Regions from separate parts of the Williamsia sp. Y712 genome, predicted to be linked through region 3. Evidence: predicted binding sites of a transcription regulator. Region 3 holds the regulator's gene; each other region holds the start of a gene.

Region 1 (7,521 bases), on a different contig from region 3:
TTTGCGACGACGCTCGAGCGCCTTCTCCGCCGCGGCCGAACGCTGCCGGTTCGCACCCGAGTGCCTGGCACGCTGTTCACCGGCATCGCGGCGCCGTGCAGAGGCGAGATTGTCGTCGGTTACCGTCACTTCTTCCCCCCCGCTATCCGTTCGATGACCCGCACCCGCACGGATGCGGACCTCGGGTTGCGCTCGATCTCTTCGTCCGAAGCCTGTTCCGCTCCCCTGGTCACCAGCACGAAATCCGGTGCGGTTCCAGGAAGATCGACAGGGAGTCCGGGTGGTGTCCTCGATTTGGTCCGCTCGACGAACTCGCGTTTGACGATCCGGTCCTCCAGCGATTGGTAAGACATGACCGCCAGGCGCCCACCGACCGCCAAAGCCGAAAGTGCTGCGGGTAGAGCAGCCTTCAACGAGGTCAGCTCCCCATTGACTTCGATCCGCAACGCCTGGAATGTGCGCTTGGCCGGATGACCACCGGTACGTCGGGTGGCTGCCGGAATGGTCCGATACAACAACTCCACCAGTCGGCCGCTGGTGGTGAAGGGTTCGATCTCCCGTTCACGCAGAACCGCGGAGGCAATCTTGCCCGCAAACCTCTCGTCACCGTATTCCGAAAGGACACGGGCCAATTCGCCGTGCCCGTAGGTGTTGAGGACATCGGCCGCGGTCAGTGGGTCGTCTGCATTCATCCGCATGTCCAGCGGAGAGTCAACCGCGTAGGCGAACCCGCGGTCGGGCTGATCGAGTTGCATCGACGAGACGCCGAGGTCGTAGAGTGCGGCGTCGATCTTCGTCACACCGGCCTGCTCCAAGGCCTCGTCCACCGCGTCATACCGCGTGTGGACAAAAGTGATCCGATCGCCGAAGGGCGAGAGTCGTTCGCGCGCGAGATTCAAAGCGTTGATGTCACGGTCGATCCCGATGATCGAAACGCCAGGGAATCTCTGGGCGATGAGTTCGGTATGGCCGCCTGCGCCGAGAGTGCCGTCGACATAGATCGCGTCGGTGCCGTCGGGATGTCGCCGCGTGATCGAAGGTGCGAGCAATTCGATCATCCGCTCGGCCATGACCGGGACGTGCCCGAAGGGGCCATCGGCGAGATCCACTGTGCTACCTCTCGTGCGGTCCGGGTGCGCCAATTGGCCGGCAGGTGTGTGGGTGGATCCTGGTCCCTGCCCGATCTCCGCACCTGGCGCTGGGGAAGTGCGTCAGGGGCGGGCTGTCGAACCTGGCGCTGGGGAAGTGCGTCAGGGTCGGATCGGGCAAAGGCCTCGATTCACCCACGTGGTCTTGTGGTCCTTGGCCTCAGGCCGTGTCCAGGACGTCGAAGCCCACGCTCGAGAAGTTCTCCTCGTGCTCATCCTGGTAATCGCGCCATGTCTGCGCGTCCCAGATCTCCAAGTGGCTCATGTTTCCGATGACCACACATTCTTTGGCCAGCCCGGCATAACGACGGTGATCCGGGGACAGTGTTATGCGTCCCTGTCCGTCTGGCCGCTGTTCATCGGTTCCCGAGCTCAGTTGACGCTGAAAAGCCCGGGCAGCAGGATCGTTCTTGGGCGAGCTCATCACTCGTTGAGCCAACTCATAGAAGTCATCCCGCATGTGCACTGCGAGGCTGCGGTCCTGACCTTTTGTGATCATCACCCCTCCTGCAAGTGCGTCTCGGAACTTTGCGGGCAGCGTGAGCCGCCCCTTGTCGTCCAACTTGGGTGTGTAAGTGCCGAAGAACATAGCGCTGGCCATGTGTCGTCACCTCCAACCCCAAGGTTGATGGAAAGATCCGGTTCTCTTCCACCAACGATCACCACTGTACCCCACAATCCACCACTTTCCACCCCATGCAGCCCAAAAATGGGCATTTCGCCGTCAACATTGCAGGTAGACGCCGCATCACCAGGTGGGGGACAAAACCTGATCCGGGGTGTCCCGGAACCTTTCGGACCAGATTTTGGAGTCCCAGGGGGCACTTCAGCCCCGTTTTGCCGGCAGAACCTCAGGCGTGGGAGAAAGTGGGGATTCGGGTGGAAAGTGGGGCGAGATGCCCTGAAAAACACAAAAAGGCCGTGCATCGCGATGCGATGCACGGCCTTTTACAATCAAACGCGCTTGGAGGCGTCTACTCCTGCTCGAAGCGGCGGTTGAACCGCTCTTCCATACGCTCGGAAAACTTTCGTCCTTGCCGCTGCTCGCGGCCCGACGAACCGCCGCGCGACGACGACCCCGAAGAACCTCCGGGAGTCGGTCCGCTACGAGATCCCCACAACGCCATCAGCCCGGCGCCGAACATCACCAAGAAGCCGATGAGGCTGACAATGGGGAATCCGCCGACCTGCACCTCGATGACAACTCCCCCGACAAGGAGAACAAGTCCGACGAGGAACAGCACGGCAGCTTGCAGTCGACGGCGCGCAGTGGAGCCGCGAAAGCGACGCGACCGTACGTTCGACGCAAACTTGGGGTCTTCGGCGTACAGAGCGTTTTCGATCTGTTCGAGCATGCGCTGCTCGTGCTCTGAGAGTGGCACCCGCCCCCTCCTTCAGCACATGGTTTCGGTAGAGCATCCAGAGGAGACAATTCCGGTTGCCCGGACCCACTGCGGTGGACCCACCTCCGATGATACGAGGTGTTGGAAGTTCGAACCACCATTCCCCGCCACAAGTTGGTCAATTTTGGTCCGTTAGCAGTAATTTCGTAGCCTTCAGGCCGCACCGGCAGGCATATTCGACGGTTTGCCCCGCTCGAGTCGCAGGATTTCCATCTCGACCACGTGCAAAAACTTGTCCACGTTCGGTCGTAACTCGGCGATCTGCTCGTCGGTCACCGACCGGATCCCGGCCTCCGTGTCGGCGCGCAGGCGAGAGAGCCCGGCGAAGTACGTTGCCCACTCGGAGAGCTCGGGCATCGCCTGCGGCAGTCGCGCCCACGCACTGCGCGACCCGCGTCGGCGCGTGGGGTGCTCGGCGACGGCCAGGACAGCGCCTGCCGCGCGCAACGCCGATTGGTACAGCGCGCTGAACGCCTCGGCGGAATCGGTGACGACATCCGATTCACGCAGACGCGACTCCGCTCGTTCCAACATCTCGCGGGAGGCGATGATCTGGGTTGGTTCGGGCAGTCGGGTGACCCGCGCGGTCGAAGCCGCCACGCCATTCCGGGAGACACGCGCAGGGGTTTGTGCCGTCGTCGCCATCTCGGTCCTCCTTCGCCGAACTGTCTGTGTCTATGCGGGGTCGGCCCGGTGGCCTACGCTTCCCTCGTCGGCCACCGAGCCGCTCCACGTCGTAAAGCGGGTAAACGATGCGGCTTGCGCCTTTGCGGAGGTTGAAGCCTCGAACACCCGTTCGACAGTTTCAATATACCTAACGACACCGACAACCCTCAAGCAAAAAAGGCGGAAACTTCTGTGCCCATCCGGATCGCCGACCTCTCGGCCCACGATGCACAGATCTGGCTGCCCGAGGCGTTGAGCGTGTACGTCACCGCTATGAACTACCCGCCGGGCACCGAAGTGCAACGGGCTCCCCTGTGGCACGACCACATCCGGCGCCCCGGATGGAAAGCCGTTGCCGCGATCGACTCACCTGGCCCGGCAACCGGACGGGAAACCCTGGTCGGGATCGCATATGGATACAGCGGCGCGCACGATCAATGGTGGAACCAGCAGGTGCGCAGCGGTCTGGTCCGCGCCGGATGCAGCCGTGAGCGCGTCAGCGCCCTGACCGACAACTACTTCGAACTGACCGAACTCCACGTGCATCCGTCCGCGCAGGGCAGGCAGATCGGCGAACACTTGTTACAACGCCTGCTGGTCGATCGCTCCGAACCACAGGTGCTGCTCTCGACCCCCGAGGTAGACGAGGAGAACAACCGTGCCTGGCGCCTGTACCGCAGGCTGGGTTTTGCCGACGTGCTGCGCGGCTTCACCTTTGCCGGTGATCCCAGGCCGTTTGCTGTCCTCGGCCGCGCACTCCCATTGCGTTAGGACCACATGATCGACGTCAGGACCACAATCGACACCATCGTCATCGGGGCCGGACACAACGGCCTCGTGGCCGCCGCCTATCTGGCCGCCGCCGGTCAACAGGTCAAAGTGCTCGAACGCGACAGTGTCGCCGGCGGTGCCGTGTCCAGCGTCGAACGGTTCCCGGGCTATCGCGTCGACCGTGGGTCGTCGGCGCACCTGATGATCCGGCACACCCCGATCCTCGAAGAGCTCGCACTGGCCGATCACGGACTGCGATATATCGACTGCGACCCGTGGGCGTTCTGCCCGGCGACCGACGATGCTCCCCCGATCATTTTCCACCACGACCTCGAGAAGACGATCGCGTCGATCGAGGCGGCCTGCGGTCCCGCCGATGCGCACGCCTACCGTGGCTTCGTCGACGTCTGGGCGCGCCGGTCGGCGGCGATGATGTCGGCGTTCACCTCTTCCCCATCCCCGCTCGCTCTCGGCAAGGCGTTCTGGGGTCTGCCCGCGCGCATCCCCGGAAACGGCTCCGCCGCCGGGCTCGGTCTGTCGCAAGAGTTCCTGATGTCCGGTAATGCACTCTTGGACAACTGGTTCGAATCCGAACACCTCAAGGCGGCGCTGGCCTGGTTCGGAGCGCAGTCCGGTCCGCCGATGAACGAACCCGGAACCGCACCCATGGTCGGCTTTGCCGCGGCGATGCACACCATTCCCCCAGGCCGGGCTGTCGGCGGCAGCGGCGCGCTCGCCGAAGCCCTCATCCGCAAACTTCACGCCGACGGCGGCGAACTCGAACTGTCGGCCGCCGTGACCGCCATCGAGAAGCAGGGCGACGGCTGGCGGGTTCGTACCGCCGATGGAGGCTCGCATCGGGCCCGATCGGTGGTCAGTGCCTGTCACATCCTCACCACCCTGGACCTGTTGCAGGCCGGTGGATTCGACCGCACGACCGCTGATCGGTGGCGCTCACAGATCCGGATCGGTGGCGGCATAGGCATGGCAGTCCGTCTCGGGGGCACCGCGCTGCCGCAGTATCCCGGACTACCCGCCGACACCTCGGTGCATGGCGGGCTGGGTCTGCTGGTGACCGATCGCGGACATCTGGCCCGTGCGTACGCCGATGCCACCGCCGGCGATCTGCCGCGGCGCCCGGCACTGATCGCGATGAGTTTCTCCGCGATCGATCCGACCCTGGCACCACCCGACCGGCATCAGACGAGTCTGTGGGCCCAATGGCATCCGTACAAGCTCTCCGGCGGGCGGAGCTGGGCAGACCTCGCTGCCACCGCCGGCCGGGAGATCATCAACGAGTTGGACCGGCACGCACCGGGTTTCGCCGACTCGATCGAGCACACTTACGTCCAGACGCCCGCCGATCTGGAATCCGAGCTCGGGATGACCGGTGGCAACATCATGCATGTGGAGATGTCGCTGGATCAGATGCTGTTGTGGCGCCCCCACCCCGAATTGGCCCGGCACCGGGTTCCCGGTGCCCCCGGCCTGGTGCTCGCCGGGGCCTCGACCCACCCGGGCGGTGGTGTCAGCGGTGCCAGCGGTCGGATCGCGGCGACCGCGATCTTGTCCGACCGGAGATCTCCGTTGGCCAAGATCACCCGCGGCCGATGGGGGTGAGGGCCGCGCCGGTGGTCCCCCGACGTCAGGTCTTGCTGTGGACCTCGGCGGTCATGCTGGCCGGGTCGATCGCCGCGCAGATCGTCTACCCCCTGGTCGACGGGGTGGCGCGCGATCGGGCCACCGTGGTCGTGGTTGTCGCCGCGGCCGCCGCGATGCTCGCTCATGCCACGTTCCGGCTGGGGCCGTTGCGGGCAGTCGCGGTCTTCGCGGCGACGGCCGGCGTCGGATGGACCGCCGAAATCGTCGGCGTCGCCACCGGTTTTCCGTTCGGCGCCTACGCCTACGCCACCGACCGGATCGGGCCGTCCGTGGCCGAGGTCCCGGTGATCATCGGCTTGGCCTGGACCGCAGGCGGTTACAGCATCTGGTGGATCAGCTCGCTGGTCAGTCGCCGTCGTCCGATCCGGATCGCCGTGGCAACTGTCGGGATGGTCGGCTGGGATCTGTACCTCGACCCGCAGATGGTCAGTGCCGGATTGTGGACCTGGTCCACAGAGGACGCCGGGCTCCCCGGCATCGATCAGATCCCGCTCACCAACTTCATCGGCTGGGCCGGTGTCGCGTGTGTCATGTTCGTCTTGCTCTCGCTCATCGACCCGAACCCGGTCACGGTGACACCGATGACGTTGGTCGCACCGGTGGGCTGGTTCACCTGGACCTGGCTCGGTTCGGCACTGGCGTTCCTGGTGTTCCTCGACGACCCCGCGCTTCCCGCCGCGGTTCCGTACGGGCTGATCGGGATGGGCATCCTGGGGGTGCCTGCGGCGTTGGCATTGTCTCGCCGGCACCTTTCCGGCATCAACTGACACGATCAGCGCGGCCCTCCTCACGGACCGGCCCGGCTAATGGCACGATAGTTCCGTGCCTGAGATCATCCGACCCAACCGCCGTCGCGGTCCCCTGAGTGCGGTGTTGCTCGTGCTGGCCCTGCTCTTCGGCCCGGCACTTGCCGCCTGTTCTGACGAGCCCGCCCAATACGGCGATCGGTTGTGGGGCGCGATCGTGCTCGCCGAGAAGGACATCGGCCAGGAAAAGGGTCCGCAGATAACGGTGCCGCAATCACTCGAAGCGGTGGTGAGCGCCACCGAATTCAAGCGAGACGGACTGATCGGCACCCGGGCAACATTCACCGAGGCCACCCTCGGCCAGTTCGCCCAGCTCGGCGAACTCGTCGACGACGCCTACCCGGATGCCCCCGTGACCCTGGACCTCCAGGCGCAGCGCCGCGGTGAAGCGGTCACCTTCCGCGGTACGGCCGATCTGCAAGGGCTGACGCCCGAACGCGACTACGTCGAGTTCTCGGTCCAGTTCGCCGGACCGATCAGTGCCACCAACGGCCAGCAGGATGGTGACGACGCCGTCTCCTGGAAGCCGGAGATCGGCAAGGCGACCCCGATGACCGCCGAGGCCCGCTACGACGAACCCGGGACCGCCGCATTCGCCGGTTGGACCGGTCTGATGGCCGGCATCGCGTTGGCCGTTGCCGTCGTGGTGGTGGCGCTCGCGTGGGTCAGCCGCGACCAATCGCCGCGGCCAGGTGCCCCGCACAAACGCCCCAAGGACGCCGCCCAACAACCCGTCGGAAGCTCGAACACCGGCGGTACGGGTCACAGCGGGACCGACCGCAGCGGTAACTCACGCTGATCGGTTGGCCACCACCGGTGAGTAGATGCCCTCTGACCGAGCCTCAGGCAGCGATCGAGTTCATCCCGAGGCGTTCGAGGACCTCACTGGTGGCCTTCGCGAAGTTCAGGCTGCAGAAGTGCAGACACGGCGCGCCCTCGTCGATCAGGCGCTGCGCCATCTCGGTGGCCAGATCGATACCCACTGCGCGAACCGATTCCCGATTCTCCTCGGGCCCGTCGCCTGCCGCCTCGGCCAGTCGCTTCTCGACCGCGGGCGGGAGCACC
Region 2 (7,521 bases), on a different contig from region 3:
AACAACACCTATAAGGCCGTTCAGCGCAGCGCCAATGCCGTGGCTGTCGGTCCGGTCTTACAAGGGTTGCGTAAGCCGATCAATGATTTGTCGCGAGGAGCCTTGGTGTCAGACATCGTCAACACGGTTGCGATCACTGCGATCCAGGCACAGGGGATCGCCGGTGAGTGAGAACGAAACCGTCCTGGTGCTCAATGCTGGTTCCTCTTCTCTGAAGTATCAGCTCGTGCAGCCGGATTCGGGGTTTGTGGTGGCCCAGGGTGTGGTGGAACGCATCGGGGAGTCACAGGGACGGGTGCTGCTTGTCCGCGGCGATGTTCGCAACGAATACGTCGGTGAAGTCGTCGACCATCAGGACGGGCTGTCCAAGGCGTTCGCACTGTTCAAGGACTCCGGGCATGACCTGGTATCCGAGGGCATCACCGCGGTGGGACACCGGGTGGTTCATGGTGGGCCGGACTTCTATCGGCCGACCGTGGTCGACGAAGATCTGATCGAAGCCATCAAGGGGCTCGAAGACATGGCCCCGCTGCACAACCCGGTGAATCTCCTGGGGATCGAAGCGATCCGGAGGCTGTTGCCCGAGGTGCCCTCCGTGGTCGTGTTCGACACGGCGTTCTTCCACGGACTCCCCGAGCATGTGGCCACATATGCGATCGACCGGAAGTTGGCGCTCGAGCACAACATCCGCAGGTATGGATTCCACGGCACATCACACGAGTATGTGTCGTCGCGGACCGCCGAGTTCTTGGGTGTCGAGCTGGAGAGTCTCAATCAGATTGTGCTGCATCTGGGTAACGGTGCATCGGCATCTGCCATCGCGGGCGGCAAGCCGGTCGAGACGTCGATGGGATTGACCCCGCTCGAAGGTCTGGTGATGGGGACGCGAAGCGGTGACATCGACCCGGGCGTGCTCATGTACCTCAAGCGCGCGGCGGGACTGGATGTCGGTGACATCGACTCGGTGCTCAATCGGCGGTCGGGGTTGAAGGGTTTGTGTGGGGAGAACGACTTCCGTGCGATCACCCAATCGGTTGAAGAGGGCGACCCGGACGCGACACTTGCCTACAACGTCTATATTCACCGGTTGCGCAAATACATCGGCGCCTACATGGTGACGTTGGGCCGAACCGACACGATAGTGTTCACCGCGGGCGTGGGGGAGAACTCGGTCAGGGTTCGTGCGGACTCCATGGCCGGGCTCGAAAACTTTGGCATCGTGATCGATGCCGAACGCAATGCTGCCAGAAGCCGTGAGCCGAGGATCATTTCAACCGATGATTCCGCGGTGACCGTGCTTGTGGTTCCGACCAACGAAGAGCTCGCGATCGCGCGGCAATCAGTGGAGGCACTTTCATGATCGTTCAAGGCGCGCAGGTCTCGCCGGAGTCACCATACGAGGTGACACAGTCGGGGATCGACGCGGTGGTGGCGGTGATCGGGGGACCGCCTGCCGTCTCCGGCGAAGCACCGCCGAGTTTCGTCAACGTGGTCTTGGAGCCCGCGATCAAGTCGTTCCTGGGTAGTGGCGACATGCCCGTCGCCGGAGTGGTCCATACCGCCGAAACAACGATCTATACAAGGCCTTTGAAGGCCGGAGACGTTGTGAAAACCAGTGTGACGGTGACCAGCGTGCGCGCGCGGGCATCGGTCACACAATTCGAGATCCTGTCGCTGGTCACCGACCTGGATGGGCAGGAGATCGTCCGGGTCAACTCGGCATTGATCTGCGAAACCGAGGCTGCCGTATGAGCGATCTCACGGTCGGAACCGAGCTGTTCAATGTGTCCGAGACAATCGACCAGCAGAGAATCCGTGCCTACGCGCGGGCTTCGAAGGACGACAACCCGATCCATGTCGACGAAAAGGTCGCTGTTGCAGTCGGTTTGGCCGGCCCGGTGGCGCATGGCATGCTGACGGTCGGGATTGGGGTCGGGCACGTGATGCGATGGCTCGAAGACCAGCCGCAGCGATTCCTCCGGTACGAGACCAGGTTCGTCAAACCCGTTGTGGTGTTGGACGGCGTCCCCGCGGAACTCTCCGTATCAGGCGTGATCGGTGCCGTTTCGGACGAGGAGATCCGGATCGACATCCAGATGAGACTCAAAGAAAGCGGCCAGCTGGTTCTGCGGCCGTTCCGGGTGTTCGCGGGTTGAGGGCAACCCCCGGACCACTATGTAGTTTTCAAAGAGCATGCAGTACACACAGGTTTCAACCTGTGTTGCTCGGTGTTGCGGTTCGGTGTCTCGCTGCCTAAGCGGCGGTGAGTTCGGTGGTCAGGGTGCGGCGGGCGTGGGATCGCAGCTCGATTGTGCTGCCCGGTGCGATGAACCAGGGATGTCCGTCTCGACCTGGGAACACGGTCCAGCCCTGGTGGTGGATGTAGCGGTGGTGGCGCCGGCAGAGCAGCACCATGTTGGTCAGGCTGGTGGTACCGCCGTTGCGCCAGAAGTCGATGTGGTGGGCGTCGGTGTAGCCCGCAGCGCAGCCACAACCCGGGAAAGCGCAGCCCTGATCCCGGGCGATCAACGCTTTGCGGATCGCCGGTGTGACGGTGCGTTGGTCGCGTCCGACATCGAGCGGTACGGCGTCGCTGTCGAGCAGGATTTTGGTGATGACCGAATCGCAGGCCACCATTTGCGCGGTGGGCGCTGACGCTGGACCAGTCCACTCGAATGAGGGAGTTGAAGCCGACGGTTTGGCACCCGGGATACCCCGCAGCTGCAACTGTTGCAGATATTCGGGTGAGACTGTCACCGTCACATGCGGTTTCGCCCCGCCGCGGGTAGGTCGGTCTTCCTGATCGAAATACGAATCGAGCAGTCGTTCCAGTGCATCAGCCCGGATTTGGCCCGTGCTCCGCGGATCCGGTGAGCCGTCGGGTTCGGGTACCGGTCTGCACAGTGGATCGAGCGCCACCGCCAGTTTTTCGCCGAGCAGACTGTCCAGATCCAGGGTGCCGTGGGTGCGGCCGTCATCACCGGTCCCGAATGACAACTCATTCAGATCGTGGTTTTCCGCATCCGGGATCTCTTTGTCCGGCGGCGACAACGCGATAGCCATAGATCGTGCCCGCGCCGACACTGCCGCCGGTGTGCCCATCAACGCTTCGGTCAGCAGTCCGCGTTCACAGTCGGACCGGTCAGCATCGGGAAGGTGTGGGTTGCGGCGCTCAATGTGATGGAGGCCCTTCACGATTGCATCCACATGCTCACCGGATAGTCGTCCGTCGATTCCGTAACCGGCAATCGACGGAATCTCACTGAGCGCCTTACCTACTCGCACGTACCGGTGCGCGACCGTCGGCGCCATACCGGCGTCCCGTAATAGCTTGGTTGTGGACCCCACGCCCTTCTTCTGCGCGATCCGACGCCGATCGACCTCACCGACCAAACGGAAAAGAACCTGCTCCACAACGTGGTTGAGACGAATCACCGTCACAACCCGCGACGACAACGCGATGTCATCACCAGCGACCACAGCCGCACCCCCTGCCAGATCTGAGATTCTGGCGAACATCTCCCCCGAGGTCCATGGCTCAAGAATACCCGCCGAAACCTCATCGCACAAGTGTTCGAGTAGCGAATTCTATTGTTACACAACACTGTTAGTGATCAGAACTATGGAAACCTTCATCTCTTTGAAGGGTCCCTCACCATGGGGACGCGGCGCCGCACCTATCTCTCTGCGTCGGTACTTTCCCAAGTGCATGGATCTGTCGTCCATGCCGTCGCCGACTTGGTCGACACTGCTCAATAGCAGAACCCCGTAAGCGCTCGAGTTCCTGACCTCCAACGAAGCCATCGTTCCGTTCCCGGCCTCGTCCAAGCGGACGGTGTCTCAGCCATCACTGGGATGCGCTGACCAAGCCGATGCTGGCTCGACCTCTGACGGTGCTCCTCGGGGTGGACGCTCACCTCGCCGCGGGTTGTCTTGCCGTGCTGACCTGTTGACTCGCCGGAGTGGCGTTGGGCCCGGAGCCGCGCTCAGAACAACGTATGTGGCCGAACGAAGTTGGCCAGGTCGACCAGCCGGAAGCGTTGGGTGCGGTTGACCGTGCTGCGGGCGAGTCGGCGCAGTGACTGTTCGCAGCCGACCCGCAGTCCGTGGTCGTTGAACGGATAGCCGAGGATGTCACCCCGCGCGGATGCGTCGGTGGGGGATTGGTCCGGACGGCGATGGATCCAGCCGAGTGCGATGCCCAGGACCAGGATCACCAGTCGTTGCTTGCGGGGCTCGGCGTCCGACATCATCTCGAGTCGCCGTGCAGCCTCCCGCAATTGGTCTTCGGAGACCTCGGCGGGGTCGCGGCCGTGGACCAGGGTCAGTACCGAGGTGCAGTTGGCGGCGTTGTAGTGGCGGCTGGTGGGTGGCACATCGTCGAGCGCCTTGACGGCACCGGGGATGTCGCCCTTCGCAAACCGCATCCGCGCGAGGCCGAACGCGGCGGTGATGATGGCGCGGTCGGTCTGCCACAACGTCCGGTAGTGGTGCAGTGCAACGTCGTGGTTGCCCATCAGTTCGGCGGTGGCGGCGACGGCGAGTTTGGGCGCAGCCTCACCGGGCATTGCGGAAAGGACGCCGTTGAAGCGATCGTGCGCAGTGGGGACATCGCCGGTCAACAAGGTTCCCAGCCCGATGAACCAGTCTGTGCGCCAGGACTTTCCGTGGTGTTCGGTCGCGTCGTGCAGGAGATTGAGGGCGGTTTGCGCTTCGCCGAGCTCGAGGTACGCGCGGGCCTCGATGAGGTCGATCTCTCGGGATGGATGATCATCGGACGGGTCGGTGCCGATGACCGACGACAGGCCACCTTCACGCGCGCTGCGGATCGAGTCGAGTGTCTGGGTCGGCTCCGACAACACCGTCGAGTTGAGTAGCCCGGCAGCCGGATCCGACTGGTCGACAAGCGGGACCGGAAGGGCCGCGACGATGTCGATCGTGTCCAGACTCCTTCTGGTGCGGACCGGTTCGAGGATGCCGTCCACCGGTGCGAGCATCATCTCGGTGCCGAAAGTTGTTCGCTGGGGACTGAAGACCGTCGACAACCCGGGCCGGGGAATGCCGGTGTGGGCCGCAACGGTCTCACGCAACACGTTGAGGAGCTGGCCTGCCATCTCGTCCGCGGAAGCGAATCGCTGGGTGGGATCGGGGTTCGTGGCGCGCTGCAACAGTCGATGGAATGACGGATTCTCTTGGAACAGCGGCACATCCGCGGGGTCCGGAAGCCCATCGAGGTAACGGCCCTTGTCCATCGGCATGTCGACGGTGAGGACAGCCAGCGTGCGTCCGAGGCTGTAGATGTCTGTCGCGACCTGCGGGCCGGTTTTGACGATCTCGGGTGCCTGGAATCCGGGGGTCCCGTAGAGGTGACCGTAACCGTTGATCCGGGAGACAGCTCCGAGGTCGATGAGTTTGACGTCTTCGCTGCCGATCATGATGTTCTCGGGTTTGATGTCGTTGTACACCAGTCCGACCGAATGGAGATAGGTGACGGCGGGCAGGACCTCGAGCAGGTACGCGATCGCCTGTTCCGGCGGTAGTTGCTTTCGGTGTGAACCGGATTCGTCCTCGGCGGACGTGATGTCCTTGAGCGTGCTACCGCCGATGTACTCCATCACGATGTAGCCGAAGGTGTTGTCGCCGACATCGGGATGCTCGACGAAGTTGTAGATCTTGACGATCCCGGGGTGTGAGACCGAAGCCAGGAACTGGCGCTCTGCCAGCGCAACGGCCTGTGCCTGAGAGTCTTTCGAGTTCAGCAGTCCCTTGAGGACCACTGGCCGGTCGGAGACGTTGTGGTCGATGGCCAGATAGATCCAGCCGAGGCCGCCATAGGCGATGGCTCCGACGATCTCGTACTGATCTGCGACCATCGTCCCCTTGCTCAACCCCGGGACGAACGAATACCGGGCCCCGCAGTTGTTGCAGGTGCCGGTGAGCGGACCACGGCCCTGACCCGACGACCTGCCCACCGGGCGACCACACTTCCAACACAACCGGTTTGCCTCGGGGATGACGGCGTCGTCCATCACGGCGTCAAACGGTTCGATGTCGTGGATCCGCGGCACGTCCACCAGGCCGCCGCCCATCCGCCGACGACTACGAGAACTCCGGCTGGTGGGGATCAGGAGGTTCGGCTGGCTCGGGCTGCCGACCTGCGCGCGCAGGGTCGGCTCGGTGAAGTCCGGGTCAGCCCCGACGGCCTGCGTCGGGACTTCGGCGTGACGGACACCGGAGGGTTCCGTACCCACCTCGAGATCCCGGAGGGTGGCAGCTTGGGTGCCGACCTCAGGGGTCTTGTCGGAGGAAGGATGATCAGTCAACGGATTTGTGTCCTAATCCCGGTACTCGGGTTGCGGCGGATAGTATTTCGGTCCCAGAATCGAGAGCCACTTGTTGTAGATCTCGAACCAGGTCCCGTCGTTGCGGATCTGCTCGAGGATCCCGTTGGTGAACCGCACCATGTCGTCGTCGTCCTTGTTGATGCCGATCCCGTACGGCTCCTCGCCGAGGCTCTGGCCGACGACGTGGACGTACGGATCTTGGGCTGCCATGCCGGCGAGGATCGCGTCATCGGTCGAGACCGCATCCACCTGACCTTGCTGCAGCATCACCAGGCAGTCCGCCCAGGTGGACACGGTGTCGACGATGGCATCGGGAACCCGTTGCTGGATGCGGGCGATCGAGGTGGTGCCGCGCGCGGCACAGACCCTCTTGCCCGCCAGGTCGGCAACACCGTTGATGCCTGAGCTCCGCATTGTCAGTATGCGCTGAGACGCTTCGTAATACACCGTGGAGAAGGCGATTTCTTCGAGCCGGTCGCAGGTGATGCTCATGGTCTTGACCACGATGTCGACCGATCCGTCTTTGAGTGCGCTGATCCGGTCGTCGGAATTGAGGATCCGGAACTCGATACGTTCGGGATCGCCGAAGATGCCGCGTGCGATCTCCTTGGCGATGTCGACGTCGAATCCCTCGATGGTCCCGCTGACCGGATCGCGGAACGAGATCAGGTTCGAACCGATGTCGAGGCCGACTTTGAGCCAGCCGCGTTTGTAGATGGCTTCCATGCTGCTGCCTGCCGGCATCTGTCCGGGCGTCGGAAGGGGTCCGGGAGCCAGGCTTGCGGTGGAGTCACAGGATTCGGTGGCCGGTGGTGCTTCCACCGGGACATCGGTACTGACACCGGCCGGGCTGGGCCAGGCTGCGGTGGCCGAGGGTGGATCATTCGGTGGTGCCGCGGCGTGCACGCAGCCCGTGAGCAGGCCTGCGCTCACCGCGATGACGGCGGCGGCCGCCGCCGGACGGAACGTGCGTCGCGTGGTCATCGATACTCCCGAATCCGTGGTGCGATGCCGACCGCCGACGCGACGGCTGCGGCGATCCCCAGCAACAGGATTCCCAGTCCGGCGTATCCGATCACGACCCGGGCGGTGTTGATGTCGTCGCGGAAGGTTTCTCGGGTGCGGGTGATGCCGTCGACGAGTGCGTCGTCGAGCGCGCTGTATGCGGCCGCCGAAC
Region 3 (7,521 bases):
CTGGGTCCGATGCTGGTACTCACTGCTGCCCTGTCGCTGCCCGACGTCCGGGAACGGCCCGCCGAACACCGGCAGGCTGCAGACGAGTCGCACCGCAGGTTCGCCGCCGACGGTTCCGAATTCCTCACCCTCCTCAATTTGTGGACGTATCTCGAGGACACGCGAAAAGAGCTGTCCTCGAGCCAGTTCCGCAAACGCATGCGCCGCGAGTTCCTGCACGGACTACGCATCCGCGAGTGGCGTGATCTGCACTCGCAACTCGTCCGGATCGCCCGGGATCTGGGCTGGACCGTCCCTGCGGACTTCGAGACGCCCGAATCCGATTCCGCCGCAGCGGTCGCTGTCCACCAATCGATCCTGTCGGGTCTGCTGAGTCAGATCGGCGTCCGCGAAGGGGAATCCAGAGAGTTCCTCGGGGCGCGCGGGACGAAGTTCATGATCTTCCCCGGCTCACATCTGTCGAACAAACCGCCTCGGTTCGTGATGGCGGCCGAGATCGTCGAGACGTCCCGCCTGTGGGCCAGGACCGTCGCCCGCATCGAACCCGAATGGGCCGAGCGACTGGCCGGCGATCTGGTCAAACGCCAGTACAGCGAACCACATTGGTCGAGCAAACACTCTGCGGCGATGGCCTACGAAAGGGTCACGCTCTACGGCGTTCCCCTGGTCACCAAACGCCGGGTGAACTTTGGATCCATCGACCCCGAGGCGGCCCGCGAGCTGTTCATCCGCAGCGCCCTCGTCGAAGGAGACTGGCGCACCCAGCATCCTTTCTTCCATCGCAACCGGGCGATGCTCGAAGATGCCGAGGAGTCGGTCCACCGCGTCCGGCGGACCGATGTCGTGGTCGACGACGACACCCTGTTCGCGCACTACGACCGCCACGTGGGTCAAGAGGTGGTCTCGGGCAGGCACTTCGACACCTGGTGGAAAGCCGCACGCAAGAAAGACCCGAACCTCCTCGATCTCGATCCCGCAGACGTCGTTGCCGGCGATCCGGCCGGTTTCCCGGATACCTGGCGTCAGGCTGATGCCACCTACGATCTGCGGTACCGCTTCGAGCCCGGCACCGAGGACGACGGCGTCAGTGTGCTGATTCCGCTGCCCCTGCTGACGCGGGCCCGACCTTCGGGCTTCGACTGGCTGGTCCCCGGAATGCGCACCGAACTCGTCACCGAATTGATCCGCACACTGCCGAAAACCCTTCGGCGCGAGATCGGTCCGGCACCGGATCTGGCCTCACAGATCCTTGATGCGGTGACACCGCGTGCCAAGCCCCTGACGTCCGCCGTCGCCGCCGAACTCACCCGCCTCACCGGCGTGCGGATCGCAGCCGCCGACCTGAGGCCGACCGCGCTGCCCGACCACCTGCGAATGACCTTCGTGGCCCTGGCCCCGGACGGTCAGGAGTTGGGCCACTCCAAATCGTTGACAGAGCTCCAGGACCGACTCGGCGGCAAGGCTCGCGCGGCTCTAGAGAAGGAGGCCGCGACCGAGTCGACGCCGGTGGCAACCACCTGGACAGACAAGACGTTCGGAACCATCGCGCGCTCGGTCCGCAACACCGTTGCCGGACAGGAGATCACGAGCTACCCGGCTTTGGTGCCCCGCAAAGGCGGCTTCACCGTTGCCCCGATGTCGACCGAGTCCGAGCAGCGCAGCGCGATGTACAACGCCCTGATCGGACTGCTTCTCAATGATGTGCCGGGCCTACGTCAGAACGCGACTTCTGCACTCGGGACCGCGGAGCGGCTGGCACTGAGCCAAAGCCCTTACCCCAGCGGTGAGGCATTGCTCACCGATTGCGTGCGGGCGGCGGTGATCGACCTGGTTCCCCCGCAGCCGGAGGTCTGGACCGCTGCCGACTACGCCGCGCTGAAAGGCCATGTCGCCGGGCAGGTCACGAGTCGGGCCACCACCAAATTGCGCCAAGCCGCGGCGATCTTGACCCGGGTGGCTCCGCTGCGTACCGCCATCGCGGCCAGCACGGTGACTGACGCTGCCGACGACGTGCGCGATCAACTCGCGGATCTTGTCTTCGACGGGTTCATCTCGGCCACCGGTGGCGAACACCTCCCCGAGATCCCGCGGTATCTGGATGCTGCCCTGGCCCGGCTGGAACAGCTGCCGGCCTCCGCTTCTCGGGACGCCGCGTCGATGGCAGCCATCGATCGCGTGGTGGCCGCATGGACAGACCATCTGCAGATGATCCCGCCGCAGCGGCGCGATGCGGTCAGCGAGGCCGCGGGCTGGATTGTCGAGGAATTGCGCGTCGGACTGTTTGCTCAACAGCTCCGAACCGCTTACCCGATCTCAGAAAAACGTGCCATCAAGGCGATCCGCGACTTGCGGTAGTGGCGCTAAGGCTTGCTCGACCGGAGGTCGTCGATTTCTTTCTGGAAATCATCCACCGAGTCGAATGACCGGTAGACGGAGGCGAATCGCAGGTATGCGACCTCATCGAGATCGCGAAGCGGGCCGAGGATAGCCAGACCGACCTCATTGGCCGGCACTTCCGCCGAGCCTGATGCCCGCACCGCTTCTTCCACCTGCTGCGCGAGATGCTGCAATTTGTCGTCGTCGACCGAACGGCCCTGGCAGGCCCGGCGGACGCCGCGCATGACCTTCTCACGACTGAACGGTTCAGTGACGCCCGTTCGCTTGACCACCGAGAGCACCGCGGTCTCCACCGTGGTGAAACGGCGTGCACACTGCGAACAGGCGCGGCGGCGACGGATGGCCTGACCCTCGTCCGCCACCCGCGAATCGATTACGCGGGTGTCCTCGTTCTTGCAAAACGGGCAATGCATGCACGATTCCTCGACGGTCGACGGCCTGGGCGGAGTGACCAGACACTGTGACTCCGAGGATACCGTCCGCGATCGCGGCCCCTCCACGGTCTACCTCGCGTAGACGGGGGTGACCAATGCCTGACCCACCGACAGTGCCGAGTTGTTCATGGCGTTGAGTTCCATGATCTTCGCAACCACGGCTTCGGTCGGCATCTCGGGTGCGATGCGGGAGGCGATGGCGCCCAACGACTCCCCCGATTGGACCCGGACGACCTCGGTTCCGACGCGGGCCGGATCGGCGGACTGTTGCATGACGCCGCCGAAGAAGGTCATGAACGCCACCACGAGCATCAGACCGACGCCGGTGACCGACGCAGCCGCCCAGGCGCGTCTGCGGGCGAAGACCATCTCGCGAGCGGTCGGTATCCGCCGCTCGGAATTACGCGAATCGGCACACGAGACGGCGACCCGGCGCTGCGCAGGCAGACGGCGACCGGCCGGGCGTGATGTGTCCGCGGGCCGTACCGGGCGCGTGGTGCGCGGGGCGGTACCGCTCTCGGAGTGGTGAACAGGCCGAGCTGTGGCCGGCCGGATGATGGTGGTGGCTGCAGTCATGGGGTTCAGTCCTCGATCATCGGTTTCGATCTCTATTCGATCACTCGTTCGATTGAAAGAGTGTTCGATTTGTACCACGGGCCTCCGACAAAGCGCCACGCCTGATCGAACAAATGTTTGAGACTTGTGACCATTTGCACTATCTTTGTCGACATGGACCCCGCCCGATACCGCATGAACTGGAGGACCTGATGGCCGATACAACCCAGCCCCCGACACCGGCGGACGGGGCCGCGACCACTGTTGTCGCCACCGAACCACTCGCCGAGGGCTCACTGACCCCCCGTCAGAAAGCAGTTCTCGAGGTCATCCGTACCTCGGTTCGCGAGCGCGGCTACCCGCCGAGCATCCGGGAGATCGGTGACGCCGTCGGTCTGACCTCAACGTCGTCGGTCGCCCACCAGCTCCGCACGCTCGAACGCAAGGGTTTCCTGCAGCGCGAGAACAACCGGCCTCGAGCGGTGAACATCCAGGACACCGACCTGAACCCGGCCACAGCGGCCGGGCAGGTTCAGACACCGGACGAATCCCTGCCGACACCGACGTTCGTCCCGGTCCTCGGCCGGATCGCGGCCGGCGGTCCGATCCTCGCCGAAGAAGCCGTCGAAGACGTCTTCCCGCTCCCCAAAGAGCTGGTCGGTGAAGGTTCACTGTTCCTGCTCAGGGTCGTCGGTGAATCGATGATCGACGCCGCGATCTGCGACGGTGACTGGGTGGTCGTACGCCAGCAGAATGTTGCCGACAACGGCGACATCGTTGCGGCGATGATCGACGGCGACGCCACGATCAAGACATTCAAGCGCACCAAGGACGCCGTGTGGCTGATGCCGCACAACCCGGTGTTCGATCCCATCCCGGGCAACGATGCCGTCATCCTGGGCAAGGTCGTCACAGTGATGCGCCGACTCTGAGCTCCGAGTCGTAGGCAGATCACTCTCAGAGCGATCAAAGGCGGGGTGTACCGGGATATCCCGGTACACCCCGCCTTTCGAGTTCAGGGGATCACGAAGTGATCAGACCCCGAGACTGCGTCCGATCACTTCCTTCATGATCTCGGTCGTGCCGCCGTAGATGGTCTGCACGCGAGAGTCGAGGAACGCCTTGGCGACCGAGTATTCACGCATGTATCCGTATCCGCCGTGCAGCTGCAGACACCGGTCGACCAGGTGCACCTGGTTCTCGGTGGCGTAATACTTGGCCATTGCGGCGTCCGGGACGGTCAGCTTCTTCTCGTTCAGCAGACCGATGCAGTGATCGACGAAGACACGCGTCGTCGTGGTCGAGGTGGCCAGTTCGGCCAGCAGGAACCGGGTGTTCTGGAAGTTTCCGATCGAGCGACCGAAGGCCTTGCGGTCCTTGGCGTACTGAACGGTGGTCTCCAGCACCTGCTCCATCGCCGCCGCGGCGACCACTGCGATCGACAGGCGTTCGCGGGGCAGGTTCTGCATCAGGTAGATGAAGCCGAGGCCTTCTTCACCGAGCAGGTTCTCGGCGGGCACGCGGACGTTGTCGAAGCTCAGTTCGGCTGTGTCCTGCGCCTTCATGCCGACCTTGTCGAGGTTGCGGCCGCGCTCGAAACCCTTCATGCCACGCTCGACGACCAGCAGGCTGAATCCCTTCGCGCCTGCCTCGGGGTCGGTGCGCGCGACCACGATCACCAGGTCGGCGTTGATGCCGTTGGTGATGAACGTCTTCGATCCGTTGAGCACCCAGTGGTCGCCGTCTTTCTTGGCGTTGGTCTTGATGCCCTGCAGATCCGAACCGGTTCCGGGCTCGGTCATGGCGATGGCGGTGATGAGCTCACCGGAGGTGAATCCCGGAAGCCAACGCGCCTTCTGCTCATCGTTGGTCAGCTCCAGCAGGTACGGCGCGATGACGTCGTTGTGCAGGGTGAATCCCAGGCCGCTGAACCCGCCCCGTGCGGACTCCTCGGAGACGATGGCCTGGTAGCGGAAGTCGTCGACTCCGCCGCCGCCGAACTCTTCGGGTGCGTCCACGGCCAGGAAGCCGTTCTTACCTGCTTCGATCCACACATCGCGATCGACGATGTTCTGCTCTTCCCAGCGGGCGTGGTGCGGCGCCACATGCTGTTCGAGGAAGCTTCGGTACGAATCGCGGTAGAGGAGGTGTTCAGGCTCGAAAATCGTACGTTCCATCAAGGTCTCCATAACGAGGTGTCAAAACGCGGATGTGCCAGTAACTGTAACTGGATTCTACATTTAGCCCAAGGGCCTGGAGGCCTGGATTTTCAGAACAAGTCAGATGCGGCGAACTCGGCCAGCTGGCTGGCAAGCGCAGAAGGCACGCTGGCGACGATCTCCGTGCCATCGGCGCCGTGCTCTTCGCGCGTCACATCTCCCTCGGCGTGGATGCGCGAGACCAGGTCACCCCGGGAGTACGGCACCCGGACGGTGACATGGACGTCATGTCGCGACACCGACTCCCGGACCCGCTCGAGCAGTTCCGGGATACCTTCGCCCGTGGCCGCCGAGATGAAGACCGCGTCGGGAAACAGACTCCGAAGCTGCGTCAGCACCGTCGGATCGGCGACGTCGATCTTGTTCACCACGAGAAGCTCCGGTGGTGCGGTCGCCTTCTCGTCCTGGATCACCTGATCGACGACCTTGCGCACCGCGCTGATCTGGTCCGTCGGAATCGGGTCCGACCCATCGACGATGTGCAACAGCAGGTCAGCGTCCGCGACCTCTTCCAAGGTCGAACGGAACGCCTCGACAAGCTGGGTGGGCAGGTGCCGGACAAATCCGACGGTGTCTGTGACCACGATTTCCCGACCGTCGTCGAGGGACATCTTCCGGGTTGTCGGGTCGAGGGTGGCGAACAGCGCATTTTGCACCAGCACACCCGATCCGGTCATCGCATTGATCAGACTGGACTTGCCCGCGTTCGTGTAACCGACGATCGTGACCGATGCGACAGCGGACTCTTTCCGCTTGGTGCGCTTGGTGTTTCGCGACGTCTTCATCTCACGGATCTCGCGGCGCAACTTCGCCATCCGCTCACGGATGCGGCGACGGTCCGTCTCGATCTTCGTCTCACCGGGGCCACGCAGACCCACGCCACCGTTGCTGCCCGCCCGGCCACCGGCCTGGCGGGACATCGATTCACCCCAGCCGCGAAGACGCGGCAGCATGTATTCCATCTGAGCCAGCGCGACCTGGGCTTTGCCCTCGCGCGACGTGGCGTGCTGGGCGAAGATGTCGAGGATCAGGGCGGTGCGGTCGATGACCTTGACCTTCACCACCTTCTCCAACGCGGTGAGCTGTGCGGGTGTCAGTTCACCGTCACAGATGACGGTGTCGGCGCCGGTGGCCTCGACGATGTCGCGAAGTTCATGAGCTTTGCCCGATCCGATGTAGGTGGCCGGATCCGGCTTGTCCCGACGTTGGATGAGACCTTCGAGCACCTCGGAGCCGGCGGTCTCGGCCAAGGCCTTCAGCTCGGCAAGACTCGATTCCGCCTGCGCGGTGGTGCTGCCCTGCAACCAGACACCGACCAGAACGACCCGCTCCAGTCGAAGCTGCCGGTATTCGACCTCGGTGACATCGGTGAGTTCGGTGGACAGGCCCGCAACGCGCCGCAACGAGGCCCGATCGTCGAGTTGCAGGTCGCCGAGCGTGGGCCCCTTGTGGAAGTTCGGCAGGTGGACCTCTGGGGCGCGGGGCTCACGAACCTTCGAGTCCGGAAAGTCCGAGTCCGGGCTATTCGAGTCTGGGCTGTTCGAGTCCGGGCCGTCAGAAGCGGGATCGTCAGAGTGGAAAGTATTCGGATCGGCTTCGTTCAAGTCGCCTTCGTTCGATTCAGGTTCGTGTTCAGTCATGAGGTCACCATGGTTACATTCGGACATGCGCACTGCATAACGGATTTAGCGCCACCCTGCGTTGAGCATCCCGGCTCCGACCAAGACCGAGGGCCCACGGAGTTCGTTGTCGGTCTCACCGACAGTGACGGTCACCGCGCCACCGGGAACGTTGACGACCACCGCACCGGTGCTCCGGCCGACCGACCGCAGAGCTGCGTTCGCAGCCGCAACGGTGCCGGTGCCACAGCTACGGGTCTCCCCCACGCCGCGTTCGTGCACCCGCATCGACACCTC

Evidence for each region. Region 3 encodes LexA, which represses DNA repair genes until DNA is damaged. Its sites were predicted from a motif close to CGAACANNTGTTCG; they were not measured.
Region 1: the regulator LexA is predicted to act here: its motif matches at 3,337-3,350, upstream of AC1D75_RS12705 (SAV_6107 family HEPN domain-containing protein).
Region 2: the regulator LexA is predicted to act here: its motif matches at 3,564-3,577, upstream of AC1D75_RS19535 (HNH endonuclease signature motif containing protein).

Annotation. Positions count from the first base shown of each region.
Region 1 is NZ_JCAIUN010000001.1:2,768,689-2,776,209, reverse strand. Features, by position in the region: gene ftsL (cell division protein FtsL) at 1-129, opposite strand, end outside; gene rsmH (16S rRNA (cytosine(1402)-N(4))-methyltransferase RsmH) at 126-1,070, opposite strand; gene mraZ (division/cell wall cluster transcriptional repressor MraZ) at 1,309-1,737, opposite strand; gene AC1D75_RS12710 (SCO2097 family morphological protein) at 2,123-2,530, opposite strand; gene AC1D75_RS12705 (SAV_6107 family HEPN domain-containing protein) at 2,705-3,196, opposite strand; gene AC1D75_RS12700 (GNAT family N-acetyltransferase) at 3,410-3,988, shown strand; gene AC1D75_RS12695 (phytoene desaturase family protein) at 3,995-5,608, shown strand; gene AC1D75_RS12690 (carotenoid biosynthesis protein) at 5,599-6,417, shown strand; gene AC1D75_RS12685 (LppM family (lipo)protein) at 6,473-7,255, shown strand; gene AC1D75_RS12680 (methylenetetrahydrofolate reductase) at 7,299-7,521, opposite strand, start outside.
Region 2 is NZ_JCAIUN010000003.1:61,496-69,016, forward strand. Features, by position in the region: gene pta (phosphate acetyltransferase) at 1-171, shown strand, start outside; gene AC1D75_RS19520 (acetate kinase) at 164-1,360, shown strand; gene AC1D75_RS19525 (FAS1-like dehydratase domain-containing protein) at 1,357-1,752, shown strand; gene AC1D75_RS19530 (MaoC/PaaZ C-terminal domain-containing protein) at 1,749-2,156, shown strand; gene AC1D75_RS19535 (HNH endonuclease signature motif containing protein) at 2,254-3,519, opposite strand; gene AC1D75_RS19540 (serine/threonine-protein kinase) at 3,987-6,323, opposite strand; gene AC1D75_RS19545 (glutamate ABC transporter substrate-binding protein) at 6,336-7,328, opposite strand; gene AC1D75_RS19550 (GlnX family signal transduction membrane protein) at 7,325-7,521, opposite strand, start outside.
Region 3 is NZ_JCAIUN010000002.1:682,015-689,535, forward strand. Features, by position in the region: gene hrpA (ATP-dependent RNA helicase HrpA) at 1-2,355, shown strand, start outside; gene nrdR (transcriptional regulator NrdR) at 2,361-2,810, opposite strand; gene AC1D75_RS18005 (LysM peptidoglycan-binding domain-containing protein) at 2,901-3,407, opposite strand; gene lexA (transcriptional repressor LexA) at 3,599-4,318, shown strand; gene AC1D75_RS18015 (acyl-CoA dehydrogenase family protein) at 4,421-5,563, opposite strand; gene hflX (GTPase HflX) at 5,656-7,245, opposite strand; gene dapF (diaminopimelate epimerase) at 7,291-7,521, opposite strand, start outside.